DNA from 4 places in the Bradyrhizobium sp. MV1.5 genome. Region 4 is predicted to be linked to each of the others. Evidence: predicted binding sites of a transcription regulator. Region 4 holds the regulator's gene; each other region holds the start of a gene.
What was found. Region 4 encodes LexA, which represses DNA repair genes until DNA is damaged. Its sites were predicted from a motif close to TGTTCNNNNTGTGTTCNG; they were not measured.
Positions count from the first base shown of each region.

Region 1: uvrA (excinuclease ABC subunit UvrA) is a predicted target of LexA. The motif match lies at 4,622-4,639, and genes of this name have one in related genera.
Region 2: AC0L2J_RS15665 (nucleoid-associated protein) is a predicted target of LexA. The motif match lies at 2,321-2,338, and genes of this name have one in related genera.
Region 3: AC0L2J_RS31885 (helicase-related protein) is a predicted target of LexA. The motif match lies at 4,589-4,606, and genes of this name have one in related genera.

Region 1 is NZ_JBVVPL010000010.1:50,758-58,847, forward strand. Features, by position in the region: gene AC0L2J_RS12350 (HAD-IA family hydrolase) at 1-484, opposite strand, end outside; gene AC0L2J_RS12355 (DUF433 domain-containing protein) at 582-809, shown strand; gene AC0L2J_RS12360 (DUF5615 family PIN-like protein) at 811-1,146, shown strand; gene AC0L2J_RS12365 (barstar family protein) at 1,247-1,531, shown strand; gene uvrA (excinuclease ABC subunit UvrA) at 1,545-4,526, opposite strand; gene AC0L2J_RS12375 (outer membrane protein) at 4,809-5,498, opposite strand; gene AC0L2J_RS12380 (outer membrane protein) at 5,734-6,483, opposite strand; gene AC0L2J_RS12385 (single-stranded DNA-binding protein) at 6,945-7,442, shown strand; gene gyrA (DNA gyrase subunit A) at 7,815-8,090, shown strand, end outside.
Region 2 is NZ_JBVVPL010000014.1:43,102-51,191, forward strand. Features, by position in the region: gene AC0L2J_RS15660 (hypothetical protein) at 1-1,197, opposite strand, end outside; gene AC0L2J_RS15665 (nucleoid-associated protein) at 1,157-2,254, opposite strand; gene AC0L2J_RS15670 (cold-shock protein) at 3,046-3,252, opposite strand; gene AC0L2J_RS15675 (hypothetical protein) at 3,730-5,502, opposite strand; gene AC0L2J_RS15680 (hypothetical protein) at 5,680-5,862, shown strand; gene AC0L2J_RS15685 (hypothetical protein) at 7,307-8,090, opposite strand, start outside.
Region 3 is NZ_JBVVPL010000058.1:17,796-25,885, forward strand. Features, by position in the region: gene fdxA (ferredoxin FdxA) at 84-422, opposite strand; gene AC0L2J_RS31880 (RNA-binding S4 domain-containing protein) at 555-824, opposite strand; gene AC0L2J_RS31885 (helicase-related protein) at 909-4,322, opposite strand; gene AC0L2J_RS31890 (DUF3108 domain-containing protein) at 5,028-5,837, opposite strand; gene rpmB (50S ribosomal protein L28) at 6,459-6,770, shown strand; gene AC0L2J_RS31900 (vWA domain-containing protein) at 7,004-7,684, shown strand; gene AC0L2J_RS31905 (PP2C family serine/threonine-protein phosphatase) at 7,681-8,090, shown strand, end outside.
Region 4 is NZ_JBVVPL010000027.1:43,506-51,595, forward strand. Features, by position in the region: gene AC0L2J_RS23490 (HAD family hydrolase) at 1-419, shown strand, start outside; gene AC0L2J_RS23495 (molybdopterin molybdotransferase MoeA) at 1,002-2,213, shown strand; gene lexA (transcriptional repressor LexA) at 2,390-3,091, shown strand; gene AC0L2J_RS23505 (hypothetical protein) at 3,498-3,932, shown strand; gene AC0L2J_RS23510 (ComEC/Rec2 family competence protein) at 4,071-6,350, opposite strand; gene AC0L2J_RS23515 (DUF2171 domain-containing protein) at 6,446-6,679, opposite strand; gene AC0L2J_RS23520 (nuclear transport factor 2 family protein) at 6,765-7,151, opposite strand; gene AC0L2J_RS23525 (glutamine--tRNA ligase/YqeY domain fusion protein) at 7,171-8,090, opposite strand, start outside.

The DNA of each region.
Region 1 (8,090 bases), on a different contig from region 4:
GCACCTCGTCGCCGATCGAGATCACCTTGCCAGGCGCCACGCCGGCGCGCCGCATGACGCGGCGAAATTTCGACGGCTTGCCGAACAGCGATGCCGCGCAATCGAAATGGGCGAACAGCGCCGCGCAATCGCCGAGCTTCTCGCGCGCATTGGCTTCGCTGTCCGACGTCACCAGCGCGAGCTGCACGCCGGTTTCCGCGAGCGTCCGCAGCATCGCCTCGACGCCCGGAAACAGCGCAATCTCGGCCGCAGCCTCCGCCTTCAGCCGCCGCGCATGTCGCGCGATCGCCGGCAGCTTCCACAGGGGCACCTCGAGGCGGCTAAGAATCTCGCGCGACGAAGCGTGCCGCAGCCCCTCGACATCCTCATCCGCAACACGGCGAAAGCCGAAGCGATCGGCGACGTCGTTGATGGTGCGCAGGAACCACGGAAAGCTGTCGGCCAGCGTGCCGTCGAGATCGAAGATGGCGAGGGAGTAGGGCATGGGCGAGGAAAGTGCCGGAGGGTCGAGAATTGAGCGGCCTGCTACCCGCTGACAGATGTTATGACAAATGCTATATTGATCTGTGTAGAGGTGACAGATGTCGGAGCTACTGGCAAGGATTACGGTCGATCCGCAGCGCATGCATGGACGCCCGTGCATTCGCAATCTGCGCATAACTGTCGCTGACGTCCTGGGGCTGCTGTCCGCCGGACAGTCGCGCGAGAGCATCCTTGAGGACTATCCGTATCTCGAAGCGGCCGATATCGACGCAGTGCTCGCCTATGCTGCCCGTCAGGTAGATCACCCGGTCATAGCGGCCAAGTAGCTTGCTTTACCTAATTGACGCTCAGCTTCCTCCGGCACTTTCGGTGGCCATGCGTCGCGCTGGGTACGATGCCGCTCATGTGGCCGAGTTCGGGATGGCAAACGCGACCGACGGGATGATCTGGAGCGAAGCCGTTTCTCGATCGGCCGTTCTCGTTACCAAGGACCGCGATTTCTCCCTCCTTCGCGCCGCAAAGAAACAGGGTCCGATCGTGCTGTGGGTCCGGGTTGGCAACATCGACAATCGTGCCCTGATCCGTCAGATCTTGAGCGCCATGCCGCAAATCAGCGAAGCGGTTGCGCGGGGGGAGGCGGTTATCGAATTTGTCGGTGGTTAGCGTGGTAAGCGGGCTCGAACCACCCTTCCTATTCCGTCGGGAGGATTTATCGACCAATGCCGCTGTCCGCGTCTGCCTTCCGGCAGACATCTCTCACAAGATGATCCTTCTTGGCTTGCTTGCAAAGCAGCTTGGTTGTCCTGACTATTTCGGTGAGAATTGGGATGCTCTTGAGGAGTGCCTGCGCGATCTCTCTTGGTTACCTGCGGGACCGGTCATTCTGGAGCACGCAGACGTGCCACTTGTTCGAGACATCGCGAATGCGAGGATCTATCTAGCGATACTCGCTGACGCGACCCACGAAACGTCGAGGTCGGATCGTCCACTCCACGTGGTATTCCCAGCTGATTTTCACGGCCAGATATCGTGGCTTCTTCGACTGTAGGAACGAGGCGCCGCTACTCCGCCGCCTCGCTCGCCGTCCGTCTCCGCTTCGGCTTCCGCGCCTTGGCGAGCACCGGGGCCAGGAACTTGCCGGTGTAGCTCCGCGGCGCTTTCGCAATGTCCTCGGGCGGGCCCCAGGCGACGATCTCGCCGCCGCCGTCGCCGCCTTCGGGGCCGAGGTCGATGACCCAGTCGGCGGTCTTGATGACTTCGAGATTGTGCTCGATCACGACGACCGTGTTGCCCTGCGCGACCAGCTCGTGCAGCACCTCCAGCAGCTTCTTGACGTCGTGGAAATGCAGGCCGGTGGTCGGCTCGTCCAAGATGTAGAGCGTGCGGCCGGTGGCGCGCTTTGACAGCTCCTTGGCGAGCTTGACGCGCTGGGCTTCGCCGCCGGACAGCGTCGTGGCCTGCTGGCCGACATGGATGTAGTCGAGGCCGACGCGGTGCAGCGTCTGGAAGGTCTCGCGCACGCGCGGGACCGCCTTGAAGAACTCGGCGGCTTCCTCGACGGTCATGTCGAGCACGTCGGCGATGCTCTTGCCCTTGAACAGGACCTCGAGCGTCTCGCGGTTGTAGCGCTTGCCCTTGCAGACGTCGCAGGTGACGTAGACGTCGGGTAGAAAGTGCATCTCGATCTTGATGACGCCGTCGCCCTGGCAGGCCTCGCAGCGGCCGCCCTTGACGTTGAAGGAGAAGCGGCCGGGCTCGTAGCCGCGCGCTTTGGACTCGGGCAGGCCGGCGAACCATTCGCGGATCGGCGTGAAGGCGCCGGTGTAGGTCGCGGGGTTCGAACGTGGCGTGCGGCCGATCGGCGACTGGTCGATGTCGATGATCTTGTCGATGTGCTCGAGGCCCTCGATGCGGTCGTGCGGAGCCGCGCCCTCGCTGGCATTGTTCAGCTTGCGGGCGATCGCCTTGTACAGCGTGTCGATCAGCAGCGTCGACTTGCCGCCGCCGGAGACGCCGGTGACGCAGGTGAACAGGCCGAGCGGGATTTCGGCCGTGACGTTCTTCAGATTATTGCCGCGCGCGTTGACCACCTTGATGGTGCGGCGATGGTTTGGCGGGCGCCGCTCCGGCACCTCGACCTCGAGCTCGCCCGTGAGATATTTGCCGGTCAGCGAGTTCGGGTTGCGCATGATTTCGGCGGGCGTGCCTTCGGCGATGATGTTGCCGCCATGCATGCCGGCGCCAGGCCCGATGTCGAGGACGTGGTCGGCGAGCAGGATCGCGTCCTCGTCATGCTCGACTACGATCACGGTGTTGCCGAGGTCGCGCAGGCGCTTCAGCGTATCGAGCAGGCGTGCGTTGTCGCGCTGGTGCAGTCCGATCGAGGGCTCGTCCAGCACGTAGAGCACGCCTGTTAGCCCCGAGCCGATCTGCGAGGCCAGGCGGATGCGCTGGCTCTCGCCGCCGGACAGCGTGCCGGAGGAGCGGGACAGCGTGAGATAGTTGAGGCCGACGTCGAGCAGGAAGGTGAGGCGCTCGCGGATCTCCTTGAGGATGCGGCCGGCGATCTCGTTCTGCTGGGTGTTCAGCGCCTCCGGCACGGTCTCGAACCACGCGCCGGCGCCCTTCACCGACATTTCGGAGATGTCGCCGATATGCTTGCCGCCGATCTTGACGCAGAGCGCCTCGGGCTTCAGCCGAAAGCCGTGGCACGCCTCGCAGGGCACGTCGTGGAAGTACTTCGCCAGCTCCTCGCGCGCCCACTCGCTCTCGGTCTCGCGATAGCGGCGGTTGATGTTGGTGATGACGCCCTCGAACGGCTTCTTGGTGTCGTAGGAACGGACGCCGTCCTCGTAGGAGAACTTGATCTCGTCCTCGCCGGAGCCATGCAGGATCGCGTTCTGCGTCTTCTTGGGCAGATCCTTCCATTTGGTGGTCAGCGTGAACTTGTAGTGCTTGCCGAGCGCAGTCAGCGTCTGGATGTAATAGGGCGACGAGGATTTGGCCCAGGGCGCGATCGCGCCCTTGCCGATGGCGAGCTCCTTGTCGGGGATGACGAGGTCTTCGTCGACATGCTGCTCGACGCCGAGTCCGCCGCAGGCCGGGCAGGCGCCATAGGGATTGTTGAACGAGAACAGTCGGGGCTCGATCTCGGGGATGGTGAAGCCGGACACGGGGCAGGCGAACTTTTCCGAGAACAGCATGCGCTCGGGTCCGCTCTTGTCGTGGATCTTTGCGGTCTTCTTTTTCTCTTCCGCGGGTGCTGCTGCAGCCGGCGCATCGGCGAATTCGATGACGGCAAGACCCTCGGCAAGCTTCAGCGCGGTCTCGAAGCTTTCGGCGAGGCGCTGACCGATGTCGGGGCGCACGACGATGCGGTCGACGACGACGTCGATGTCGTGCGGGAATTTCTTGTCTAGCGTCGGCGCTTCGGCGAGCTCGTGGAAGGCGCCGTCGATCTTGACGCGCTGAAAGCCCTTCTTGAGCCATTCGGCGAGCTCTTTGCGGTACTCACCCTTGCGGCCGCGCACGACCGGCGCGAGCAGATAGAGGCGCGAGCCCTCGGGGAGCGCCAGCACGCGGTCGACCATCTGCGAGACGGTCTGGCTCTCGATCGGCAGGCCGGTGGCGGGCGAATAGGGCACGCCGACACGCGCCCACAGCAGGCGCATATAGTCGTAGATTTCGGTGACGGTGCCGACGGTGGAGCGCGGGTTCTTCGACGTCGTCTTCTGCTCGATCGAGATCGCCGGCGACAGGCCGTCGATCTGGTCGACATCAGGCTTCTGCATCATCTCCAGGAACTGGCGGGCATAGGCCGACAGCGATTCGACGTAGCGGCGCTGGCCCTCGGCGTAGATGGTGTCGAACGCGAGCGAGGATTTGCCGGAGCCTGACAGCCCCGTGAACACCACCAGCTTGTCGCGGGGAATCTCGACGTCGACGTTCTTGAGGTTGTGCTCGCGCGCGCCACGGATCGTAATTGCGCGCAGGTGTGCTCCCACGTTCTGTTGTTGGCGCTTCGCCTTGATCACTTCATCCATCCTGGTGGTCCTCAAGGAATCCAAAAGCGCGCGATCGCGCCAACGAAACAGGCGCGCTTCGCCCGGAACCGGGATCGGCGCCGATGGGTATGTGAGCGAACGTAGGAAGAACGGGGGCGGATTTCCAGTGGCGTTTGCGAATCGTCAACGGATTGTTGGCGCGCTGGCGGCATCTGGCAGGAGCGCGGCAGTCGAAACTCGAGGCGACGTGCCCGTCAAACAAAAAGGCCGGCGCAAGGCCGGCCTTTCGTAACGCGGATGCGTTGGAGCTAGGTACTGAACTCAGTACTTCGCGACCACCGGGCCCCCGAAGTGATAGTTCACGCCGACCTGCACGGTGTGGAGGTTGAGCGTTCCGGTCGGAATGGCGCCTCCGAAGTAGGTCTCGCCGCCGAGGCTGCGATAGAGGTATTCGCCCTTGACCGACCACTGCGGAGCGAAGAACGCCTCGACGCCCGCGCCGACGGTCCAGCCCGAGTGGAACTTGCTGTCGGAGACCGAGAGACCGCCCAGGGTGGCGGTGAGCTTGTTGTCGATCCAGGCGTAACCACCGGTGCCGTAGAACAGCACGTTGTTGACGGCCCAGCCGATGCGGCCGCGCACGGTGCCCATCGCGTCAGTCTTGGAGCTCAGCGAGGCGGGGATGCCACCGACGCCCGCAACGAAAACCGTACCAGCGGCCGAAGCGCTGACGTCTGCCCAGGCGCCATCGGCCTCGACGCCGAACACGACGTTGCCGGTCTGCCAGTTATAGCCGGCGGTGCCGCCGACGAAGCCGCCCTTCATCTTCGGGTCGGTGGAGGAATTTTCCCAGGCGCCACCACCGACGATACCGAGGTAGAAGCCGGTCCAGTTGTAGACCGAAGCCATGGCCACCGGCGCCTTGGTGTAGGGGCGCGCCGCGAGATCAGCGGCCGAGGCCGGGGCAGCGAGAGCGAACAAACAGGCCGAAGCCAACCAAACCTTTTTCATTTTCAACTAATCCCAGTCCCAGTTTCTGATTGTGCCTTCCACGATCGGGAAGGGCATCGGACGCGGTGGTCCAACTGATGTCTCCATACACCGGTGAAGCCGCAAGTTGTGTCACTCAAAAGTCACACCGTGTGTGAAACGTAATGGTTGTTGACTGACTATTCCGAGCTGGGGAAGCACAGCAAAAAAGGCCGGCACAGGGCCGGCCTTTGATCTCAATGATATCAGAGGGATATCAGTACTTCGCGACGACCGAGCCGCCCCAGTTGAAGTGATAGTTCACGCCCACCTTGATGGTGTGAACGGTGTCGGTCCATTCGGAGCGGTTGGTGACCACTGGAGAGTATTGGATCGTGCTCCTGCCGAAATCGATGTAGTTATACTCGACCTTGGCTGACCAGTTCGGAGCGAACATGTATTCAGCGCCTGCACCGACGGTCCAACCCCAGCGCCAGTCGTTCTGGACAAAGACGTTTCCGGGAATGCCGTCGTAGCGGTGCTGGATGTCACCGACCGCGGCACCGCCGCTGACGAACCAGAGCGCGGGGCCGGTCGAGTAGCCGAGACGGCCCTTGATGTCGCCGAAGCCACGAATCTTCGTGAAGTAGGTGTCGCCGAGGCCGGCATTAATCTCGGCCGAACGGCCGCTGATGTCGGCCCAGTGATAATCGCCTTCGATGCCGAACACGGCCGGACCGGACTGCCAATTGTAGCCGAACACCCCGCCGACGAAGCCGCCGCTCGTGTCATACCTCTGGCTGCCTGCGAAGATCGCTGTGTTCGGACCGTCGAAGAAGGTCTCGTCGCTACGACCCCAGCCGCCGCCTCCCTGCACACCGGCGTAGAAGCCGGTCCAGGTATAGATCGGTGCGGGCGCGGCCATTGGCGCCTTCGTGTAAGGACGCGCGGCCATGTCCGCCGCACTGGCCGGAGCCGACAGGCCCATCGCCACTGCACCGATTGCACCAATAAGAAGCCTATTCATTGCAAGTCTCCCCAGGTTCGTCCGCCTCTTAATGTCCCCGAAGCGGCTGATCAGGCGCGAGGGCCCATATGAACTAAGTCCGAGGCAACCGTAGCTCTGCGGAGCGGCAGAGTCCGTCTCCGAAATGCAACAAGAACGGGGCAGTGCGAGTACCCATAACTTGCTGAATGTTAAGTTCTTTCTTCCGTTTTTTGGAACCTAAAAAGGTTCCAATCGACCCGTGCCTTCCCACAGCACATTGGCCGATCGATTCCCACACCTTCAGGGCTGTCATTCGCCAAGAACAAATCTGGAACGAGCCGGAGGTCGATGCTATATGTGGGGATAACCGGAGGGGTGACGGACTGATCGGCGTCCGCAAGCGTTCGGCGAGCGTATAGGGTCGCCTCAACAGGCACGGCGGAACGCGGGGAGCGGACCGGCCTTCTTGAATTCAATGGCATTCGGAGCGGAGAGCGGAGATGGCGGGAAGCGTCAACAAGGTCATTCTGGTTGGAAATCTCGGCAAGGATCCTGAAATCCGCCGCACCCAGGACGGGCGGCCGATTGCCAATCTGAGCGTCGCGACCTCGGAGACGTGGCGCGACAAAGCGACCGGCGAGCGCAAGGAAAAGACCGAGTGGCACCGCGTCGTGATCTTCAATGAAGGGCTCTGCAAGGTCGCCGAACAGTATTTGAAGAAGGGCGCCAAGATCTACGTCGAGGGCGCGCTCCAGACCCGCAAATGGACCGACCAGAGCGGCGTCGAGAAGTACTCGACCGAAGTCGTGCTGCAGGGATTCAACTCCACCCTGACGATGCTGGACGGCCGTAGCGGCGGTGGGGGAGGCGGCAGCTTCGGCGACGAGCCGGGCGGCGATTTCGGCTCCTCCGGTCCGGTCAGCAGCGCACCGCGGCGCCCTGTAGCGGCCGGCGGCGGTGGCCGCAACAGCGACATGGACGACGATATCCCGTTCTGAGCGATCACGTTCTGAGAACGCGGCGTCTCGATGCGGATGCGCCCGCCGGATCGGCGGCGCTTCTCATCTCGTGTCAGAAAATCCCACTAATCGGCAGGACGGGCTCGGAATTTCCGGGCCCGCTTCATGTTTGGGGTGAGCTCGGATTGCGGCTTGGCAAACGCGCTGACGGGGCCAGCTCGCCGCGCGGTTTTCCCCGCGTCCCCGGCGATTTTGCAAGGCCGATGCGGGGGCCGTCCGCGACACCGCTCGCAAGGGCTTAAGTTGTTGGAAAAATAGGCGGAAAAAGCGCTTCCCAGAACGCCGCGAGGGTGGTTATCAGGGGCTCGATGCGCTATATGATTCCCAGATAAAATCTCACCGGATTTCCCCTTGGCTGACGACGACGACAAGCCCGGCGACCAGCCGGCGCAACCCTCGGATATTCGCCCCGTCTCCATCTTCGAGGAGATGAAGAAGTCCTATCTCGACTACGCCATGAGCGTGATCGTGGCGCGGGCGCTGCCTGACGCTCGCGACGGTCTGAAGCCGGTGCATCGCCGCATCCTGTACTCGATGAACGAGCAGGGGCACACGCCCGACAAGAAGTACGTCAAGTCCGCCCGCGTGGTCGGTGACGTCATCGGTAAATATCATCCGCATGGCGAC
Region 2 (8,090 bases), on a different contig from region 4:
GTATTCCTTATCGAGCAGCAACGGACCATACAGGCGGGACCGGAAGCTTTTTTCGTTCTCAATGATTCCATTCACTGCACTGGATGCAGCGACGCACGAGAAGACGCAACTTGCTAGCAGATACGCTGCGGCCATCCAAAGAAGCCAATCGCCGACCGCGGTATTTGCAAGGCGAACTGCAATGACCCCAAAGGCAACCGCAGCATCCCGCCAAAGACCAGACGACAAGGATGAGGTGTTCGTGGCCAAAGAGCGAACATCATCGGCTAATCCCTTCCGCAAATCGGACATTAACTTGAATGCGTCAACGCCCTTTGATTGGACATGAAGACGATAGGCGGTTCTGGCCGCGGCAAAAGCTCCCTCTAAGCTTTCTTTCAAACCGTCTTGCCAAGTAGCATCAACCTGCCAAAGCCGAACTAGTTCGGCTGACAACAGGCTGTGGCGAGTTTCTGAATCGCGACCTTCCAAGTATATCCAACTGCAAACTTCTTCCAACGTGGTAAGAAGCTCAGCATCGTTCCAGTTCGAGAGCAGGCCGACGCGAGCGAGCACCTTGCGACCGCTGCGCAGGTGCGCGATTGTGTTACCTTCAGCATCGATGGACACGGCATCGGGCAAACAGAGGGACAGTCGATGGCTCGCCGCCACCGAAAACCGCTCACGCAGCCACGTGCTCGCGTCGTCCACGATCCAAGTACCAACAGCGGTTGGCACTAGCCCCTTTCCGGACATGTCGTTGACCAAACGCCTAGGAGATGTTGGATTGTCGCCCTTAGGTAAAACAATTGCGGATGAATCCAACCAAGGTCCGACCGTTAGCCCCGCACTCTTACATTGGAAATCAAGCTCGGCGACAACTACTGTATTTACAGCCTCAAATCTATTTGGTTCCGCCACGATCGCACGTTCGAAACCATCGACAGAAAAAAACTTCAACATCTCAGGATTCGGAATCTTCACAATCCGGATCGAAAATGACCGACCCGAAAAGTCATCAATCTCCTCGTCAAGCCACTCGTAATCATCAGACGGATCGCTGTCTGTAACACTGACGGTCACCCCCATGACTTCCGAGTGCGCCCGCGCGTCCTTCAAAGCATGCCAAAAGGGCTGACCGCTTACGAAGATATTCTGCTGATATATATCGCAGGTTTCATTCGGAGGACCTTCCGCGTGTTCGCGCAGCCCCTCCATCAGGACTTTCGTTCGAGAGTTCGTCATCAATAATGCCCTGCGTCCTGATCGTTATCGTGGCGCTTCCGTCGGAACCTCTGTCGACTTTCACAACGGCTGTGCCTGCGTCATCAAGTTGCTTTGGGTAGATGACCCAAATATTTTCGCGAGTTCTAAGACGCCTTACCTGCGGTGATCTAATCCGGCTCTTGTCGATCTCAATCGTCTCACCGGATATGCGGTTTTTATGGAGCTCTCGCTCCACGTCCTTTCGGAAGTTTTGATCCTGCCAAAACGGACCGAAAATCTGGCCGCCAAAAACATTCAGATCCTCACCCGGCTCGATGGAATCCCGAGAGCGGGTCACGTCATGTAAATTCCGTCTCCAGTTCCGTTTTACTTCCTCAGGCATCGACTGCTTGAAAAGAGCAGCGCTGGCCGAAAGAGACTTGATTAGGCGTTCAGTGGCGTCAGCAGGTGTCCAGAGCCTCTTCACACCCAAAAATGTTTTGAAGTACTCGGTGACGTTCCGCTTATTCGCCCTGTCATAGACCGCTAAATTCCCTCCCGTGCCATCAAGCACTATCAGTGCTGACTTCTGCATAGCTTTACGGTCTTCAATAAACGTGTTGTCGACCTCTGTGACTTTGGCACGTACCCGGCCGCCCGTCGTTGTCTGCTGATATCGGAGCACCTTCTGATCATCGAACTTGATCAGAGCAAAGGCAGGCGAAGACAGCCCACCAAGTTGGGCCACTATGAACGCCCCTTTGGACGAGAGTGGCGCACCCTTGTGACCATTTTGGAACATCTCGGTTAGGTCCTTGGAGCGCTGGACGAACTTGCCGCCGTCCTGGGACACGCTGCGTAGCGAGGGACGTACTCCAGCGTCTTCTCCGATGAATCTGAACCGGTTGCCGATGTTGGTCTCCCTAATGCGCTCAAGAAAAAAGCTCTCGAAACCTCCAGCGTCTATTTCATCCATCAATTGGAAATCTTCGTCGGCCGGGCCGACGATATGAAAAATCATCCTTTGGATTGAAATGCCATTGAGAACACTCTCGTCTAAAAGACCCATCCGTCCCCCCACCACGCCGATGCAGACGAAGTAGCAGAAACTTGGTGATTCAACCAAGAGGCAAAACGGAACATAACATGAACATCATGGAACGTCAAGCGGGCCCAGTCCGACTTCACCCCCTCTCAATCATCTTTATCGCCGGCTCCGCACACCCATTCACCGATGCGACCACGTTCCGAAGACTCTCAACCGCCGCACCAATCTGGCGAGACTGCTGCGTGTTCGCGATCAGAAGGGCCGGCAACTACCTATCCCGCCCTCGTCGATTGCAGCATTCATTAAGTATTTCCAGCTATGCGAGGTACCATGTTGCGCTCATTTGGGCAGTTGCTCGTGCGAGGCGCGATCAGCGTCGTAGGTTCCGCATTAACGACTCTCTGCATTGCCGGAGTGCTATGGTTAGCGACGACGCACTTTCAGATTCAAAGGCCCGCAGTCGCAGAAACCATTGCCCTTAAAAATGGTTGCCTACCCAGCCGCTGCGGCGCGAAGGTGAGCGTTGGGCAGTGAAGGTGAGCGTTGGGCAGTAGCGGGAATAACGATGCTACCGTCCTATCCTCATTGGTTGATGTTGGCAGGAGCCATCTTTGTGCTGGCAGGAATGGTTGGCTGGGCGGTTCAAAGAAACCGACAAGCGCCCGACGCTGACAACGCCACTGTCGGACCGGACGAAACGTCGAAAAGTGGCGAGAAATGAAACGACCCAGTGCGTAACGCGGCTGGGGTCGTCCCGAGGTAAGCGCCAGACTTGGGCTGGGGGCTGAGGGTCAGGCGCCTACAACATCAAATCAGACACGCAGATTTTCCGCGCTGCTCTTGCCACGCTTCGGGTCGACCTTAACCTCATAAGAGACTGTCTGCCCTTCGCGCAGGTCAGAGAGGCCAGCGCGCTCGACAGCGCTTATGTGCACAAAAACATCTTGGCCGCCGTCATCCGGCTGAATGAAGCCGAATCCCTTGGTCGCATTGAACCATTTTACAACACCCGTCGCCACGTCCGTCTCCCATTGAAGCAATACAGATAGGGTAGTCAGGTTAGACCACCCCGGCAAGACCGATCTGCGTTATTGGCGCGCAATCTACGCATCATCGGCGTCACCCGACGCGCTCCATCTCAGGCAGCGCCATTTTGTGAACTCGTCATCTGCTAGGGCTGATCGAAATCTGCCGCCCGTTCTTCAATCGCCATTAGAGTGCACGCCTTTGCTTTGCTGTCTTCACCGTGCTGACGATCGTTCCCGGCAATGACGCCTTAAGGTCCGCGATCTGCTGTTGCACGCGAGCCAAGCCCGCGGCATCTGCGCCCGTTGCGTCAATGTTGACTGCCACGGGTGCAGAGATAGAGCCGCCATCCGGCATCACGCCGTTTGGAAGAATCTTCGCGCCCTTCTCAATGTATTTCAGTTCAGGACCGTTCTCGCCAACGATCGACCAACCACCGGGATGGTCGTCAGTGCCGCCAGCAAACGCACCTACAAGCGGTGCCCGCCAACAGACGTTGGCCCCACGGCTCCGGAGATTGATCCGTTGGCATTAACGCCGCCACCGCCGCCGAACAACCCCATAAGGCCCCCGCCACCGCCGCCGCCCATGGCCTTTGACCAAAGATTGTCGACGGCCATTGAGGTAAGCTTGTCTGCTATTTTATTCAGCGCGTTAGTTCCCGCCGCGGCAAACGAATCCCAGAAACTCTTTCCTTGCGCCATAGCGTGCTGAAAATCGAGTGCGAAACCTCGCGCCGCGTCCTGAGATGTAGAAGCGAATTCCTTCACGGAATTGTTCAATCGTATTTGTGCGGCCTCAGTGCTGTTCAAGGCGGCAGTTACATCAGGGTAGGTTTTTTGAAGGGTCGCAGCTATTTGCGCATCTTGCGGTGATAGCATCGCCGTACGTCCGGCGAAACTGATCTGATTGGCAACCTTGGCCTTCTCTAAGGCCAATGCTGCGTCACCGGCCTGTCGGGCCAGCTCTTGGAATGCCGTCGCTCGCTGGCCAGTGACTTCAATACCTTCCTTCTCGGCTGCAGCCTCAAGCAATGCCATTGCTTTAAGGCGTTCGATATTGTCCGCGGTCGTCCCGACAGATTCTGCCGCTGCTAACGTGGTTTTTGAGTACTTCGTTATCGACTCGGTGGCCCTTTCGATGGCGTTGTTTGGAACATCCTTCGATGCGACCTTTGACGGAATGGCCGACTCGTAGTCAGAAGCTGAAAGACCCGGATACGGTTTCGATCTAGAGCCGGGGTCTGGCGGATTAGCCTTGTCAAACGCCGCATCCATCTCTGATGCTGTCGGATAGCGCGGTTCATTCACCATGCCAGAGGCAACGCCCTTTATGCGGTCGGATGCCTCTTCTTTGCTCATATAGCCAAAGCCGTTCCACAGCGCTTTGCCGAACGGTGTCCATGTATCGGTCGCGAAAATAGACGAGTCCTGAAAGTCCTTTTGCGCCTTGGTCAGCGCTTTTGTGTCGATAACGATTCCCTTCTGGGGGTCGACGCCGGCCGCCTTCAAAGCCTCGCTTGCCGCGGAGTGAGCAACCGTACCAGCCGCATCGGACGATCCCTTAGAGCGCTCTCGCACGTCCTTAATGAAGGATGCTGCCTTATCAATATACTTGTCGACTTCCGGCAGAAGCTCAGAAATAGCGGCCTTCATATAAGTCGACCATTCGACGCTTGACTTGCGCCAACGTTCGTCGAACTCTTTAGCCTTATCAATCGTTTCGTCGCTGATGATAGCGCCGGCACTTTCCGCGGCATCCCTGATGCCGTCGAAGCCGTGTGAGGCTTGCTCAAGGAGCGGAATCCATTCCTTGGTATAGCCAAGCATCTGAGCAATCGCGATTTGGTCTTGTGGCGTTTGCGCCCGCCGCACAAGATCGCCCGCGATCTGCAGCAACTGCGTTTCGCTGATCAGTTGCCCGTTCGCGTTCTTGATGCTGATACCGTTCGCATCAAATTCTTTGGACAGAGCATTTGCATTGCGTTGGGCATCGTTCAGCAACTGAGCTGATTTCGATAGTCCGGAGTTGACCTGTTCCAGACTCAGGCCATTTACCTGCCCTCCGAACGCCGCCGACTGAATCGCGAACTGACAACCCAGCTTGCGCAGCCGTGGTCGCCATGTCGGCAAGCTCTTTATTGGCATTCGCAACGTAGGCAAGAAAGCCCGCTGCTGTTCCAAGCACACCAAAACCGGCCAGTGCAGTAGAGAGTAAGTCGGTTGCAGACGAAACGCTTCCAACCGCGTCGCCAAGTGACTCAACAGAACGCGTTGTGCTGTCGATGCCTTCTCCGGTCGCAGTGATTGTTACCCTGCGAACGATATCGCCTTCCATCCGTTTCTATCTTTCTGATAATCAATGAGTTGAAGTAAGCCCGCTTAGCGGGTAGAAGCGCCGCTCCAACCAATGGAGCAGTAATGGCCAAGAAAGCTAAAAAGATCGTCCGCCGTGAGTACACAACGTCAGACGTCAAAGAGCTTCGCGCTCATTCCAAGGCGAAAACGCCCGTGGCACGAATTGCAAAGCTTACAAAGCGCTCCGAGGGGTCGCTGCGGCAAAAAGCGCTGAAGCTCGGCATTTCACTAGGACACATGCGCTAATTACGAAACTGCTCTTCCAGTTGCCCGCCGTGGTTGGTCCCCGCTTCATAGCGCCAGTATGCGAGCGCGGCTTTCTGCTTCGGGGTCATAACTCACGTCCTCTGCGCAACACTGACGGTCGTACCCAGTGTCGACCATGCGAAAATCGCATCGATTGACGCATCCAACTCGCGGTACCAAATGCTGCCGCCCTGTCCACCAACCGCGCTCGCTCCGTCCAGGCTGATGCCATCAGTCACACTTGTCGGGGCGGAACCAAACTTGATAGTCGCTGGATTGACGCCATTTACGACACGACAGAGATGCTTCCTGTCGTTATTCGCGCCCACCAATGGCGTCGGGGGTACCCGCGGAAATGGTGAAGGAAGTTGTTAAGTTGAGTTAGAAATACTTCTTGGAGGGGTCTTCGCCAGTCGAATCGTCGTGCGGCATAGACACCTTACTTGAATCGGTCGGCGTAGCTCCGAGCTGCCCGAGGCAAATCCGCAAAAGATTGTAGCCAGAAACTGGAAGTTCTTCCCCAGCGATAATGCGGCCCTGCATTTCTGCGGCGATCGAAACGAATGCGCGGTGACTCCGGTTGAGCCACGGAAGGTCCTTCGAGAACGTATTCCATGCTTCAATCTGACCCTTCCCCTTCATCCACTTCGGTGGCGAGCCGAGAGGTTGCGTGACCACCGGTTCGCGTCTCAGCTTGAACCGCTTAGGGTCATGAGCGGTTCGGCCAGTAGCCGCGGCCTTCATGAGCGGTGTTCGTGCTCGTGGCATCGATTGAATCCTGGTTTTTTTGAAAACTTTTAATTGCGGGAGTGCGCGTGAACCACCCGGTCGGTTTTTGGGTTGACCGTTCTGGGCCTTTTTGACCCGCCCCCTGCCCCATAGGGATTGCTTGCGGCGCGCGCCCTGTCGGGAGCCCGTTCAAAACCAGACAGGGAACGCAGCCGCGCAAGCCGAGCTACTTAAACAGGCTCGCTCTTGCTTGCCGTGTAAGCATCCGGCGAAGTCCGCGCGCGGGTCATTTTCGGCTCAGGCGGCTTGATCAACGTTCCGGATGGCAGAGCGCCAATCGGCGTTCTTCGATGAACTTCACCGAAGAAGGTGCTCGATCTGCTCCCGAGTGCTTGTTATGGGCGATGACGGGTACAATATCACGGCGCAGAACGAATGAGTTGCGAGCCTGAGAAGTGGCGCAATGGATCGCCGAGAATCCCGTCCATGTTCGAACGAGCAAAGGCACCGATGGCCGGCTTGTCGATCTTAGCGCGGAAGCTGTCCGGGGCTGGGCAGATCCGCCCTACCAAGGTCCCATAGCCGCATTCATTGCTGACGCCGTCCGGCCATCTGTTCGCATAGCGGTATGTCGCCCTTGCTTCGCGGTCCGATACCGTAGGGCTTACTGAGAAAAACTCCCGATAGCCCCGCCACGCGAGCAAAGTCGCTGCCGTTACGTCTTAGCTCGGGCTTCTGCCTTGTCGACGGGACAATTAAGCTTTAGCAGCACTTCGCGATCGCTGTCCGAACCTTGTACGATGAGAGAACCGCCCATTCGGTCCGCCACTTCCTTGCAGTAGCTCAAGTTGAAGGAGGTAACTGCGTCTTGGCCCGCAGGTCGCACGGCCTTCAAAGTGGCGAAAAACTTTTTCCCCGATATGCCGGCATCCACTAGCTGCCCACCGTGACTGGCCCCTACCAATATGAGATGACCCATAGCAACTCGCATGGATGACACTGGGCCATGAATAGATTGAGCGTCCAGAATATTGTCCCCTTTATACTTCATCTCTCCAGCGCACATCACGTTAGCGGCATTGACGCTCTGCCGTATAGTCAGACCGACATTCATCCACCCAACGTGGAGGCCTTCACGCCTAACGATGTCGACTGGCGCCATAACGTTGCCAACTGCATACTGGATTGCGTCAAGGCTCCGACCCACCTCTTGCAGCTCCTGTGGCACTCTCGCCTGGCCCGGCGAATGCGCAAAGTTCTGCAGCAGATTGCGAATTCGCTCATTCGATGATGCCGCTACCTTGACCAGCCCTTCCTTGATCTCTTGCGTCGCCGATCGGAATGCCTGCAATCTTCGCTCGGAATCGGTGAGTTCCTGCTGCAGGCTGGCCTGTGCTCCGGCTGCTATCCTGAGCTGGTGTTCCAGGCTACGTATGAGCTCCATCTGAGCGGAAATATCATCTGCGAGAGTGCAGTACCTGCCGTCTGCCATCACCTTC
Region 3 (8,090 bases), on a different contig from region 4:
TTCCCGCAAAAATCAATGATTTAGGGGTCTTAAGGGCTGGTTTTCGGCGGTATCGCCGCTAATAGGGTTAAGTTTGGCCCGAATTAGTCGCCGGAGCCGGGGTTCGGCGAGAAATACTTGTCGAACTTGCCCTCCATGCCGTCGAAATCCTTGGCGTCGGCGGGTGATTCTTTCTTCTGGGTGATGTTCGGCCAGCTCTTGGCGTAGTCGGCGTTGACCGTGAGCCACTTTTCCAGGCCCGGTTCCGTGTCCGGCTTGATGGCATCGGCGGGGCATTCCGGCTCGCACACGCCGCAATCGATGCACTCGTCAGGATGGATGACGAGCATGTTCTCGCCCTCGTAGAAACAGTCGACCGGGCAGACCTCGACGCAGTCGGTGTACTTGCACTTGATGCACGCTTCAGTGACGACGTAAGTCATCCAACGCTCCGAAAAGCTCTTTTAAAAGTCGCGGCTTGCGTAGCGCGGATGGCCCGGCGCCGCAAGCTCAGGAACGGCCGATCATGACGGCTTTATGCGCTTGATCGACCAAGAAATGAATTCAAAGCGCAATTAATTGCGCTGAGAATTCGGATGGTCTTCACTGAGCTCTTCGTAGAGCACACGGGCCGAGGCGGCATCGCCGCGGCGCTCGTTGAAGGCGGTGACTTTCAAGACGCGCACGGTGCGATCGAGCGCGATGGTGAGCACGTCGCCGATCTTGATCGCATGCCCCGGCGATTTCTCGCGTGCGCCGTTGACGCGAACATGGCCGGACTCGACAAGCTCGGCCGCGGAGGTGCGCGCCTTCACCACCCGCGCGTGCCACAGCCATTTGTCGATGCGCTGCCGCTCGGTCGTGACTCTATTCCTTCTGACGCGTTTTCTTCACGCCAACCGCTCCGCACTTCGCTTGAAAACGCTGCGCTACTCCTTACGCCCAGACAGCTGCTCTTTCAGCGCAGCGAGCTTGGCGAACGGCGAGTTCGGATCGACCGGACGATCGCGCTCGCGCGGGGTGGCGCTCGATGCATAGGGACGCAGCGAGGGTCCGCCCTGGCGGTCGCGGCCCTTGTCACGGTCGCGGCCGCGGTTGTCGCGGCCCTTGTCGCGATCGCCGCCGAACTTGCCCTTGTTGCGATCCTTGTTGTCGCGGTCCTTGTTGCCGCCATTCTTGCCCTCGAAGCGGCGGTTCTTGTCGTCGCGGCCCTCCGGACGCGGCGCGGCTTCGGCGCCACCTTCGCGCGGCTTGCGGAAGTCTCTGCCACCATCGCGACGATGACCGCCATGGCGATGACGCTCACCGCGCTTCTCGCCGTCGGCGGCAGGCTGGGCTTCGCCTTCGGCAGGCGCGGTGCCGGCTTCAGCAGCCGCCTGCGGACGCGGCTGGTGATGGCGCTGGTTGCGATGGCGCTCGTGGCGCGGCTTGCGATCGTCGTGACGGCCGGCGGGACGCCAGACCTCGATGAGCTCGGGCTCGGCGGGCGTGGCCGCGGCCTCCACAGGTGCTGCCGCATCGGCCGACGCTGCGGCTTCGGTTGCAGCCGTCTCTGCAGACGCGGTCTCGGCAGGCGCGGTTTCGGCGGGAGCGGTTTCAGCAGCTTCAACGGGTGCCGCAGCCTCTTCCGCAGGTGGCGCGATGCCGGGAGCGTCTTCCGGCGTGACGGAAGCCTCAAGCGCCGGCTCTTCAGGCGCGGGCTCGTCGTGCTGCTCCATGCCGGGCGCGTCTTCGACGGTCACAGGCTCGGCGGCGGCTTCGATCGCGGTGTCCGCGGGAACTGCGGCGTCCTCGACCGGCGTTTCGGTTGCGGGCGTCTCTTCGCTGGAGGCTTCGACAACAGGCGTCTCGGCAACAGCTGCGGCCGGCTTTGCCGGCAGCGGCGGACGCTTGTCCATGCGATAGCCGAGCGCACGCAGCACGGAGGCAAAGTCTTCGCCGGCCGAGCCGGTGAGCGAGGTCATCGCCTGCGTCACCACAAAGCTGCGGCCGTCGAATGCACCGGCGGGCTTTTCGCCGGACGCGCTCTCGCGCCAGGCCAGCGCCGGACGGATCAGATCGGCCAGGCGCTCCAGGATGTCGACGCGCACGGCGCGCTCGCCGGCCTGCTTGTAGCCGAGCACGCGATAGGCATCGCGCGGCAGCTGCTTGTCGACCGGGAACGAGGTGCGGCCCGAGCTCGCCAGATGCTGCGCGCCCGACAGCGCGGAGGGATCGACATTGTCCTGCTTCAGCGCCCAGAGCAGCGCGGCCAGCGCACGCCCGGCCGGCTTGAGCAGGCCGGGGAAATAGAGGTGATAGGCGCCGAAGCGGACGCCGTATTTGCGCAAGGTCGCGCGCGAGGGCTGGTCGAGGTCCTTCAGCTCGTTGGCGATCTTCGGGCGCTCCAGCACGCCGAGCGCCTCGACGAGCTGATAGGCGATGCCGCGGGCGATGCCGGTGACGTCCTCGGCCTTGCTGAGCTCGAACAGCGGCCCGAGCAGCTTTTCGATATGCGTCTTGAGCCAGAGGTCGAGCCGGGCCTGCACCTTGTCGCGCGGGCCGCCCGTGAGGCGTTCGTCGGAGATGATGCGGATGCGCGGATGCAGCGCGTCCTCTGCGGCAGACAGCCGCGCCACGGCGTCGCCGGTCCAGCGGATGATGCCTTCCGAGGTCAGCACGAACTGCTCGTCCGGTGCGTTGCCCAGTTTTTCGGCGCGCGCGTTGATCTCGCCGGCGAGCACGGCCTGCGCTGCAGCCTGCAACGCTTTCGCATCGGAGCCGGCTTCCGCCGCATCCGGTGCAAAGGTGAAGCCATCGAGGCGGCCGATGACATGGCCTTCGACGATGACTTCGCCGGTCTTGCCGATTTCCGTATTCAAGCTCGTGTTCTCCCGCAGGCGGCGCATCAATACACTGGTCCGGCGATCAACGAAACGCTCAGTCAAGCGTTCATGGAGCGCATCCGATAATTTATTTTCGACCTCGCGGGCGATCCCCTGCCAGCGTTCCGGGTCTTTCAGCCAGTCGGGACGGTTGGCGACGAAGGTCCAGGTGCGAATCTGCGCGATCCGGGCCGACAGCGTGTCGATATCGCCGTCGACGCGGTCGGCCTGGTCGATCTGGGTCCTGAACCAGGCGTCGGGGATGCATCCCTTCCGCATCAGGAAGCCGTAGAGCGTCGTCACCAGCTCGGCATGGGCGGCCGGCGACAGCTTTCGGTAATCCGGGATCTGGCAGGCCTCCCACAGCCGTTCCACGGCGTCCTTGCCATGCGCGACATCGCGTACCTCGGCGTCGCGGGCGGCGTGGTCGAGCACGCGCATGTCCTCGGCGATCGGCGCGCGCGTCAGCGCCTCATGGCCGGGGGCCAGGTTCAGCGAGACCTGGAGTGCGCCGAGGGAGGCAAAATCCAGCTTCGAATTGCGCCATTGCAAAACCTTCACGGGATCGAAGGTGTGGTTCTGCAGCGCATTGACGAGCTCGGGCTCGAACGGCGCGCAGCGGCCGGTGGTACCGAAGGTGCCGTTGCGGGTGGCGCGGCCGGCGCGGCCGGCGATCTGGGCGAATTCGGACGGCGTCAGGCGGCGGAACTGGTAGCCGTCGAACTTGCGGTCGGAGGCAAAGGCGACGTGGTCGACGTCGAGATTGAGGCCCATGCCGACGGCATCGGTGGCGACGAGGTAATCGACCTCGCCGTTCTGGAACATCGCGACCTGCGCGTTGCGGGTGCGCGGCGACAGCGAGCCCAGCACCACGGCGGCGCCGCCATGCTGGCGGCGGATCAGCTCGGCGATGGCGTAGACCTCGTCGGCCGAGAAGGCGACAATCGCCGTGCGGCGCGGCTGCCGCGTGATCTTGCGGTCGCCGGCGAATTCCAGCTGCGACAAACGCGGCCGCGTGATCATGGAGACGCCCGGCAGCAGCCGCTCGATGATCGGGCGCATGGTCGCAGCGCCCAGCAGCAGCGTCTCGTCGCGGCCGCGGCGGTTGAGGATGCGATCGGTGAAGACGTGGCCGCGTTCCAGATCAGATGCGATCTGCACCTCGTCCACAGCAAGAAACGAGACGTCGAGATCCCGCGGCATCGCCTCGACGGTCGAGACCCAGTAGCGCGGCGCTTTCGGCTTGATCTTCTCCTCGCCGGTCACAAGCGCGACGGCGTCGGGGCCGACCCTTGCTGCGATCTTGTTGTAGACCTCGCGCGCCAGCAGGCGCAGCGGCAGCCCGATCATGCCGGAGGGATGCGCGAGCATCCGCTCGATGGCGAGATGGGTCTTGCCGGTGTTGGTGGGCCCGAGCACCGCAGTGACGCCGGCGCCGGGAAGCCGCTCGGAAGCGAAGGGGGAGGAGGAAAAAGGCATCTGGGGGATTAGGTAATGGCGATTGGGGCGAATGTCAGTGCTGTTTTGGGGCGGTGGCGCGAAGGGCTCGCCTCACACACCGCTGTCATCGCCCGGCTCGACCGGGCGATCCAGTATTCCAGAGGCGGCGCAGATCAGACCGAGAGGGCGCGGCGTACTGGATGCCCCGGTCAAGCCGGGGCATGACGGCGGAGAATGCGGCGCCGCTCCCCAAACCTCGCGCAACTGTCTCACTTTGCGACGCTTTTCCCGTTGGCTTTAAGCTTCGGAACGAGTTGAGAACGAATCGCGGCCGAATCGGTGACTCCCCCTTGAGTCCTGTTCCGTTCACGCAACATGTCGCGGGAGGCTTATCCGGTTCGCACTAGATGGAGTTTTGGCCTGCCGCACAAGCGACGTTTCGATGGCGAAATCGTTAAAGCTGGGGACGGCGCGGAGTCGAATCAGAATCGGGGAGGAGTCAAATGGATTCCCGCACCCCGACCCCCTCCAAACAAAAAGTGCGAAAACAACCCCATGCACAGTAGGTATGTTGTTGAAATCGTTGATGTTTATTTTCACCCTAAAGGCAGGTTCGTAGCCCGCATGGAGCGGAGCGTAATGCGGGGGCCAAGCAAAGAACCCCGGATTGCGCTGCGCTTCCGCCTTCGCTCTTCGAGCTACGGCGGACAAGCCATCCGGGCTACGGCAGCGAGGCGGCAGCCCCTACTGCGTCTTCGCGACCTTGGGCGGCTGGGCGCTGGTGATGAAGCTGGTTGCTTCCAGCATGGCCGGCCCGAGCGGGGTCGGCACTTTCAGCCAGAACGGGACCAGGACGCGCGTGCCGGCGATCGGCGCGAACGCGACCTCGATGTTGCGCTGGGCGGCGAGATATTTGATCACAGGACGGTCGGGGATGTAGCCGGCGATGGGCACGAAATACAGCGAGCAGACCACGACCTGGCCGTGATAGCCCTTCTCCGCCTTGACGTTTTCCATGCGCTTGAAATCGAGCTTGAGCTCGTAGCGCATGCGGCCGTCGAACACGGCGGCGCTGCCGTGGCAGGCATCCGCCGACAGCACGTCGCCGCTGCCGGATACGCGCACCAGCGAGGCCGTCATCGGATCCCAGACGCCGCGGCGATGCGCGTCGGTGACGACGATGCGGTCGGGATCGACCGGCGGCTCCGGCAGGATGGCAAAATCCTTCACATTGCCCTTGTCGAGCGTGATGCGGATCTCTTCGGTCTTCTTCGAGGTGGTGGTGGTGGCCTGGTAGCCGGTCGCGACCAGCGCGCCGTTGACCACGCGGCCCTGCGAGGCGCCGGTGCCCGACCCGCCCGCGAACGATTTCAGCAGCCCCGAGGTGCCGCCGGAGGCCGCGGCCGCGAACACGTCGTCCTGGATGTCGATGTTCCAGGCGCCTCGGCCGACGGGAATGCCCGCCAGCGTCGCCTCGTATTGCGCCTCGAGCTTGCCCTGCGCCGCCGCGGGCTCCGCCGCCCACGCCAAGACCAGCCCGCCAAGGGCCGCCATGACCCAGCGGCCGGCAGGGCGCGGATCGCTCGCGCGCAGCTCCGTTGAGCACAGCTCTTTTGGGCGCAGGCTCGGCGCAAGATGAGGCGTTGTGAGCACGAAACAATCCAATCGGGGCGCGAACGGTTGTTACTTAAGCCAAAAACCGCGCCAAGCAATGTGTCCGGGCCTATCCGCGTCCGGAACTCCACTGCACTCTTCGGGCGCGAATACGCCCTTTATGTGATGGTAAGGCGCGATAATCATTGCCGTTTTGGTGATAGGGGCGGGTCAGAACCGCGCACCTCACCCCGCCACCTCCACCGCTGTCATGCCCCGCCTTGTGCGCACTTGCGCACTGGGGCGGGGCATCCAGTACGCCGCGGCCCCTCTGGTCAGCCGTACCGTCTCGGAGTACTGGATCGCCCGGTCGAGCCGGGCGATGACACCGCTTTATGCCGCTCGAGATCCCGGTTTCGCGCTCTCGCGCACCCCGGGACGACGGTCCAAAAACGGCCCGTCGCCTTGACGTCCCGCCGCTTCCCCCCTATACGTCCGCCCGCTCCCTGCAAGGACAGAGAATTTGCCCGTGGCGCCCCGAATGGCGGCCGCACATCGTTGGGAAAGATTGAGGATTTTGCCATGTCTCGCCGCTGCGAATTGACGGCCAAGGGCCCCCAGGTCGGCCACACGGTCAGCCACTCCAACATCAAGACCAAGCGCCGCTTCCTGCCGAACCTGGTCAACGTGACCTTCATCAGCGAAGCGCTGGGCCGCAACGTGCGCCTGCGCGTCTCCACCAACGCGATCAAGAGCGTCGACCACAATGGCGGCCTCGATCCCTTCCTGCTCAAGGCCAAGGCCGCCGTGCTGTCGCCGCGCGCCCTCGAGCTGAAGCGCGCCATCCAGAAGAAGGTCGGCCCGACCCCCGCGCCGGAGAAGAAGGCGAGCTAAGAGAGTTTTGGAATTGGGCGGGGGCTAGGTTGCGTCGCGTGGCGTAGGCTTAGCCGAGTAAGAGTTTTGCGTGACGGCCGGATCGGAAGATCCGGCCGTTTTTGTTTTTGGCCGGATGATCTGTCCCCAAGACTATATTACCGTGACGAAGGTATGACGCTGGCCCCTTTCCTGCTAGTTGCAGATGTGATCGTATGCTCTCAAAAATCTCTTTATTTTTTTGGGAGCGAATAATGAACGAATACTCTTTTGAGCAGCAGCCATTTGGCGATTTGGGCTTCGCTGACAATCCCGAGAACCGTTGCCCAGTTGTGTTGGTGCTCGACAATTCTGGTTCGATGAGCGGATCACCAATCAGGCACCTAAACGAAGGACTACAGCAGTTTCGAGATGAGCTATTTGCGGATTCGTTGGCTGCGAAGCGAGTTGAAGTAGCGATTGTGACGTTCGGTCCCGTTACGGTGGTGACTGACTTCACAACAGTTCAGAATTTCTATGCCCCGACACTCTCGACAGCCGGCGATACGCCCATGGGTGGAGCGATAGAGAAGGCCGTCGACATTTTGAAAGAACGGAAGACTGCCTATAAGGCCGCCAAAATCGGCTACTACCGGCCCTGGATTTTCTTGATCACCGATGGAGCGCCCACTGACTCTACGAGCAGAGCGGCTCAGTTAGTTCGTGAAGGGGAGGCTTCTAAGGCCTTTATGTTTTTCGCGGTCGGGGTCGAAGGTGCTAATTTCGACGCATTGCGATCCATCGCAGTCCGAGAGCCGCTGAAGTTGCGAGGCATGCAATTCCGTGAGCTCTTCCAATGGCTCTCCTCTTCGCTCGCAGCGAAGTCGCACTCTCGCCCAGCCGATGAAGAAAGCGTGCCTCTTCAAAGTCCCGCCGGCTGGTCGACGGCGGGATGAACTCGCACATCTGGAGATGGGCAGCAGCCAAGGCTACGGGCACGTCCCACATCCGAGCGGGGAGAGGATGCGATGACGCTGGCGCTTGCGTAGTCCTCGATCAGACAGGTCAAGAGGTTTTGATCATTGTCGTCTCCGACGGCGCCGGATCGGCGGAGCGCTCTGCAGAAGGATCGCGGCTTGCAATCATGCGATTTGTCCGATGCGCTTCGGCTTTTCTAGCGGCAGGGGGTGACATTTCTTCGCTTACGTCGCAAAGCGTATTAACTTGGCTCGACGACATTCGCGATCGAATCTCTTTAGCGGCCGCAAGCTCGAATTGTGCTCCGCGAGACTTCGCCGCGACCTTGGTAGCCTGCCTCGTTACGCCGCTACATGCGACCTTCATCCACGTAGGCGATGGCGG
Region 4 (8,090 bases):
CATTGCGAGCCTCGCTCGGAATTGGCATTTCGGATGCGCAGTTCCTGGAAGGCTGGAACGCGATCTTCGCCGGTGAAATGCCTGAGATCTCCGAGCTGCTGCCGCGGGCAGCGAAGCAGATGCCGCTTTACGCTTTCTCCAACACCAACCGGCCGCACGTGGACCATTTCTCGAGGGAGTATGCCGACCTCCTCGGCCATTTCCGAGAGCTGTATTTGTCGTCCAGCATCGGCCTGCGCAAACCGGATGCGGAAGCCTTCGACCACGTCGTTGCGGCGATCGGCGTGCCCGCCGGGCGCATCGTGTTCTTCGATGATCTTGCTGAAAACATCGAGGGAGCGCGGGCGCGCGGCTTGACGGCGGTGCATGTGACCTCGCCGCGTGACGTCGGGAACGCGTTGAAGGCATTGGGCATCTGACGACGATCCGTCGGCGCGAAGCCCATGGAAGGTGCGCCCGACGGAACTAATTCGAAAGATTTTGGAACCAATCACTTTGTGCATTTTTATACAGAGTTCCCGGAACAGAATACCGTCTTCAGGAGTCTACAGCCCGTTGGGACTTCTACGAACGGGTGCATCACCGTGTTGGGCAAAAACTACCTCACTAGGCAGGCCTCTCTTCTCCTTGAATTCGCCAGGACAACTTCAGACTCGGACCTTTCCGCCAAGCTCGTGAGCAAGGCCGCCGACCTGAAATCCCAGGCCGATCCGCTGCCAGACAAAGACCAGGGGCCGAAGGCGCCCGACGTAACTCCCGGGCGGGCAGGGAGCTGATCAGTGGCGCTCGTCGTTCTCCTCTTGTCATGATTTTCGTCGCTTCCATGACCACTCTCCTGCCGATCCGTCACCTCGTGCCCCGACGCGCTTAATGCCGCCTTCCGGAACAATGTGAAGCGGCGGGACGACTGCGCCCGCTGAGCCGTTTTTGCCTCCGCGCCCGCGCTCGGCTAGAAGACTTGCGGAACATTCGCCCGAACGTGCCGAGCAGGAGTTTTCGCCGTGGCCTTGATGCCGGTTTCCGATGCGCTTGCCGCGGTGCTGGCGGGTGCAGAGCCGCTGCCGGAAGACATGATTTCCCTCGACGAGGCCTACCATCGCGTGCTCGCGCGTGACGTCGCCGCGCGACGCACGCAGCCGCCGCAGGCGATGTCCGCGATGGACGGCTACGCGGTGCGCGCGGCCGATGCCGCGACGATCGATTCGGAGCTCACCGTCATCGGCGAAGTCGCGGCGGGCCGGCCGTTCGCGGGGACGGTCGGCGCCGGCGAGGCCGTGCGGATCTTCACCGGCGGCGTCGTTCCCGCTGGCGCGGACGCCGTCGTGATCCAGGAGGACACGGTCGCCGCCGGCAAGCGTATCACGATCAAGGAAGCCGCGGTCGCCGGACGGCACATCCGCCGCGCCGGCGTCGATTTCCGCGAAGGCGACGTGCTCCTGCGCAAGGGAAGCCGTCTCACCGAGCGCGACCTCGCGCTCGCCGCCGGGATGAAACATCCGCACCTTGCCGTTTTCAGGCGACCGAAGGTCGCGATTCTCGCCACCGGCGACGAGCTGGTGATGCCGGGCACCACGCCCGGCCACGGCCAGATCGTCTATTCCAACGGCTACGCCCTGCACGCGCTCGCCCGCAGCGAAGGCGCCGAGACCATCGACCTCGGGATTGCCGCCGACACGCTGGAGGCGACCACCGCCGGCATCCGCCGCGCCCGCGAGAGCGGCGCCGACATCCTGATCACGACCGGCGGCGCATCGGTCGGCGACCACGATCTGGTCCAGCAGGCGCTGCGGGACGAAGGCATCGCGATGGCGTTCTGGAAGATCGCGATGCGGCCAGGCAAGCCGATGATGCACGGACGACTCGGCGCAATGGGTGTGATCGGCCTGCCGGGCAATCCCGTGTCGTCCTACGTGTGCGCTTTCCTGTTCATGGTGCCGCTGATTCGCGCCCTGTCGGGCCGTTCGGTGATTCACCATCGCCGTGAACGCGCCGTGCTCGGCCGCGACGTCGGCGCCAACGACCAGCGCGAGGACTATCTGCGGGCGCATCTGGAGGAGCGTGACGATGGCACACGCGTCGTTCTTCCCGTCAATCATCAGGACTCTTCGCTGCTTGCGAATCTCGCTGCAGCGCAGGTACTTCTCGTACGCGCACCATTCGCGCCGAAGGCCGAGACCGGCACGGCTTGCGAAGTGTTGCGGCTCCCCGTCTGAGCGCCTCGGCAACGCGCGTTCCGCGAAGTTTGCCCTGTTCACGGTAAATTAAGCAGTTGCGGAACATGTATCGAACATATAGTGTCCGTTCATGATTTGTTTCGAGCATGTAGCGGCTTATGGCCGAATTCAGCGTCTCGGAATCGGACGACATCAACCGGGGGACTTTGGTCGAGATGTTAACGCGCAAACAATACGAGCTTCTGCGGTTCATCAGTGAACGTCTGAAGGAAAGCGGCGTACCGCCCTCCTTCGACGAGATGAAGGATGCGCTCGACCTGCGCTCGAAGTCGGGCATCCATCGCCTGATCACGGCGCTCGAGGAGCGTGGCTTCATCCGACGCCTGCCCAACCGCGCCCGCGCGATTGAAGTCATCAAGCTGCCGGAGCTCCAGGCGGCCGCCGGCAGCCGCCGCGGCTTCACGCCGAGCGTCATCGAGGGCAATCTCGGCAAGGTGCGTGCGGGCTCCAGCCTGCCCGCTGACGAGGGCGAACGTCCCGTGGCGGTGCCGGTGATGGGCCGCATCGCGGCCGGCACGCCGATCGAGGCATTGCAGACCCGCAGCCATACCATCAGCGTACCGCCTGACATGCTCGGCTCGGGCGAGCATTACGCGCTCGAAGTACGCGGTGATTCCATGGTCGAGGCCGGCATCCTCGACGGCGACATGGCGCTGATCCAGCGCAACGAGAGCGCTGATACCGGCGACATCGTGGTGGCGCTGATCGACGACGAGGAGGCGACGCTGAAGCGCTTCCGCCGTCGCGGCGCCTCGATCGCGCTCGAGCCCGCCAACGCAGCCTATGAGGTCCGCATCCTGCCGCCCGACCGGGTGAAGATTCAGGGCAAGCTGATCGGGCTTTACCGGAAGTACTGATACCGGGAGTACTTGATGCGGGAGTGCTTCATACGGGAAGTACTACATGCCGGCCATCGCCGGTCAGAGATTGGAGCGGATCATCGTCCGCTCCGGCTGGATAGTCTTTCTGGTTCTGCACAGACTATCCGGCCCTTTGTCCGGCACTCGCTCCTCGCGACGCCCAGGAAACAGCACCGCTTCGCGGCTCGAATGTTCGCGGAAACAGCGGCTAGCACGCGCCTCCCAAATGCATCGCAGCGTGCTTTGTTCCTATTGAATTCGGGAAAGATAATGTGATCGCGGCTCGCTGAGACCAGCCGCAGATTTGCCCACAACCAAGCAGAGCGTTCGTGCTTCAACTCTGATAGAGGCCTGCGCCTCGATTGAGAGACGCGGGTTGCTATCCCAGCATGAGGAGCACCCGATGTGTGACTACAGCCTGCATGCCGTCGCGTCGCGCCCCGCCGAAGTCGGCGAGACGATTGTCACGACAAGCTTCCGCGGCACCTCGACGCGCGGCTTCGCCTCCGCAGCCGATCCGTCTGTTGCGGTCTGCCTGCTGCCGGGAACGGAGCTGGCCTTCGCCGACGACGTCCGCTACGACAATCGCTGGATCTGGACGCGCACCATCAACTCCCGCGTGGGCAAGTTCGGCAAGATCGATCCGCACGTTCCCGACCGCCATCATGACGCGATCGAATTCCCCGACGGCAAATACGTGCTGGTGACGCAGCTCGTCGAAGGCCAGCGAGCGACCGTGCTGCAACTGCCGGTGACTCAGTCGGTCACCGAGCGCGAGAACAAGGCGCAAATCATCGCCGACAGGCAGCCGACCGTCACGCACCTGCCGATCGGCTGACACAGCCGCCCTCCGGCTACGAGGTCGGAGGTCAGGATTGAATCGCCATCGCCGGCCGTGGCCGGCGAGAAGGTGTGGTTTGCGCCCGGCGAATCCGAGCGGATGCGCCACCCCACTGCATTGCTCCGCACCATCAGATCAATCGTCGGCCTGCAAGTCCGTCTCCGCGGGCGTTGCGTCCTTGATGCGGGACGCGGTCGCCTTCGGCGCAAGGCTGCCGTCGAAATCACCCTCGCCAGCGCCGGCCGGCAACCAGGGGCGGCTCGTGCCTCTCGCCCTCACCGCCTGAACCACAAATCCGTCACCGCGCTGCGCCAGCGCCAGCGCGCTCTGGCTGGCGAGCCGCTGCCGATCGACCACCATCGCCGCGCAATCGGACGGCGCGGGACGTGTCGTCACCACCAGCGCGGCCCGACTGCAATCGTCCACGAGAGCGTCGACGCGCAGTGCCAGCGCGACCAGCCTCCCGTCGGCCAGTGGCGTCACGCAGCCGGATTCGTCACAGGACACGCCATCGGCCAGCGAGGCTCTGCCGGCATCGCGCGGATCGGCGTCGGCAGCGAGCCATTCCTTGAGCAGAAAGCTGTCCTTGTTGGTCCTGATCAGGTGCAGATATCCGTCCCTGCCCCGCACCGCGACGCTCGCGCCATCCCCGGCAATCAGGACGTCGGGCTGCCGCGCCGACAGTCCCCAGAGGATCGCTGCCAGCAGCACCAGGGCGCCGGACCAGCGCAGCGGCGTGCGCAACAAGCCCAGCACGATGATTCCCAGGCTCGCCGCGATCAGCGGCGCGATCCCGAACGCCGGGATGCGGCCGACCGCGCCGGGCAAGGCCGCGACCCAGCGGGAGACCGCGACCATCCACTCGATGCCGATCCCCATCAGCCACCAGAACACGCTGTCCAGCCCGAACGGCGCAGCAAGCAGCCCCAACAGTCCCGCCGGCATCACCAGCGCCGAGACCACGGGCATCGCGCCGAGATTGGCGAGCACGCCGAACGGCGTGACACGGTGGAAATGGAACGCGGCATAGGGCGTAGTCGCAAGTCCCGCAATCAGCGAGGCCATGAACAGCATCGCGATCTCGCGCCCACCCCACATCGCAATGCGCGCGGTCGCCGAATGGTCCGGCGAGGCAAACAAATTCGGCATGCCGATCTGCACCAGCGCCACCAGCCCCAGCGTTGCCGCAAACGACATCTGAAAACTCGGATGCACCAGCGCTTCCGGCGCGACCGTCAGCACGATCAGCGCGGCGACAGCGAGCGTGCGGAAGGTGATGGCACGGCGATCGACCATCACCGCGATCAGCACCACCGCCGTCATGAAGAACGACCTTTGCGTGGCGACCTCCGCGCCCGACAGCAACAGGTAGAACGCAGCGCCGACCAGCGCCGCGGCGGCCGACCATTTCTTGATGGCGAAGCCGGCCGCCAGTCCCGGAACCAAAGCGAGCAGCGCGCGCACCGCGAAGAACACGACACCGGCCACGACGGCCATGTGATAACCGGAGATCGAGAGCACGTGGCCGAGACCGGAGATGAACATCGCATCGTTGACGGGCGTGGTGATCGCATCGCGTCGCCCGGTGAGCAGCGCAGTCGCGATCGCCCGGTTGTCGCCGTCGAGCGTCGCCCGGATGCGGGCATCGATCGCATCGCGCAAGCCTTGCATGAAGGCCGCATAACGCAGCCGCAAGCCGGCGGTCTCAGGGGGCGCCGCCACCGTGATTGCGCCCATTGCGAAGCCGGAGGCGCCGATGCCCTGGAAGAACATGTCGCGCGAAAAGTCGTAACTGCCGGGCCGCACCGGTGCGAGCGGCGGCATCAGCCGCGCCTTGAGCTGAACGAAGCTGCCGACCTCCGGCGCGGTGCCCTTACGGACCGACAGGCGCACGCGCTCGAGCCTGACGTCGCTGCGCTGCGCCTCCATCGCGGTGACGCGCAGCACAAAACGATCTGTACGCTCGCGAATGTCGCGGGCCTCGACGAAGCCCGACAACGACACCGAATAGAGCGCCTTTGCCAGCACGGGGTGGGCGATGCGCGCCGTCTTCCAGGTCGCGACGGCAAAGCCGGCCGCGACCGCCGCGATCATGATGGCCGGGGCGAACAACCGGCTCCGCCGCAACAGAGCCGCGCCAAGCAGGAGCGCGACGGCGCTCGTGGCAACGACCCACAGCACCGGCTCATGATCTGCGGAGAAATAAAGCGCGATGCCGCAGCCAAACGCCACGGGCACCCACGGCAACAGCCGCCCGGCGCCAGCCTCGGCGCGTAGCCACGCGCGGAGGGTCTCGGCCAGCGATGTCCAGAGGTCGAGGCCTGCAGCCGCAAGGCCGCCCGCAGACGCGGTGCGGCCCCCGGGCCACGTCCCCGCGATCCCCTGCGACCGTACCGTCCGGCCCGGCTCCGCCATTCCCTGCACTCGATAATACGCAACGAAGCGAGAAGCTACCGGAACGTGCAGGCGGGCGGATAGCGGTACGGATCAGGAACGAAAGGGCGCGACCGCTACTTTTCCTCTTCCATCGTCACCGCGACATCCGCCTTGGCCGACAGCCGGACCTTGTTGCCCTCGATGTCGGCGACGAGGCCCTTGTCGATGAAGTGATGATGTCCCTTGTGGCTGCCCTCGCCGCTGTCCTTCTTGGTCAGCTTGATGCGATTGCCTTCGACCTTGTCGACGGTGCCGATGTGGACGCCATCGGCGCCGATGACTTCCATATGCTCTGCGATGTTCTGCATGGTGGGTTCCTTGTTGGACCCACCCCAACGCGCGGGATGCAAGTTCGTTCTCTCACGAGAATGACGAAGCCGTGTGCCCGGCTGGTCAGATCAGCGGCACCTGCGACGAAGCATGGTGATTGACGATCTTCCAATCGCCGTCCTCGCGAATGATGACCCAGCTCATCTTGACCGAGAAATCGGGACGTTCGCCGGCGAGATCGAACGAGATGGTTGCAGCCATGTTGATCAGATCAGGACCTGCCCTCGCCGCATTCACTTCGGAGAACACCGCGCTCGGTTTGCGCCAGCGTGGCAGGCCATTGAAATAGTCTGCTACGCCGTCCCTGCCCTGGTAGAGCTTCGGGTTGGAGCCGAAGAAGAAGGCATTCTTCGAATACAGAGACGAGAGGGCAGCGGCGTCGAGCATGGCGAAGCCGGCGCGCCATTTCGCGATGATGGCGGAAACGATGGCGTCGGCTTCGTCGCTCATTGTGGTCTCGCAGCTCTTTTCAGCCTTTAGCCACTTCCTTCGCGAACGTGTCGCGCAGGCCGATGGTCCTGGAAAATACCGGTCTGCCGGGGGTCGAGTCCTTGTCGCGCACGAAATAGCCCTGGCGCTCGAACTGCATCGGCTCGGTCGAATTGCTTTTCGCAACCGACGCCTCGACGCAGGCATCAGCGAGAATTTCCAGCGACTGCGGATTGAGGTCGGCGGCGAAGTTCGAGGCGTCCGGGCTCGGACTGGCAAACAGCTGGTTGTAGACGCGGATTTCCGCGGGCACGGATGTTGCCGCCGACAGCCAGTGCATTGTGGCCTTGACCTTGCGGCCGTCGGGCGCGTTACCGCCCTTGGTCGCGGGATCGTAGGTGCAACGCAATTCCACCACTTCGCCGGCATCGTTCTTGATCACGCCGGTGCACTTGACGAAATAGGCGTAGCGCAGCCGCACCTCGTTGCCCGGCGACAGACGAAAGAACTTTTTCGGCGGGTTCTCCATGAAGTCGTCCTGCTCGATATAGAGCTCACGGCCGAACGTGATCTTCCGGGTTCCGGCGGAGGGATCGTCCGGATGATTGATCGCCTCGAGCTCCTCGGTCTGCCCTTCCGGATAATTCTCGATCACGACCTTGAGCGGCTTCAGCACCGCCATCCGCCGCTGTGACGTCCGGTTCAGCTCCTCGCGGATGCAGAACTCGAGCATGCCGACATCGACGACGCTGTTGGCCTTGGCGACGCCGATGCGTTTGACGAACTCCCGCAAGGCCGCCGGCGGCACGCCGCGGCGGCGCATCCCCGCCATGGTCGGCATGCGCGGATCGTCCCAGCCCGCGACATGGCCCTCGCGGACGAGCTGGGTCAGCACGCGCTTGGACAGCAGCGTGTAGGTCAGGTTCAGCCGCGCGAATTCGTACTGGTGCGGTTTCGACG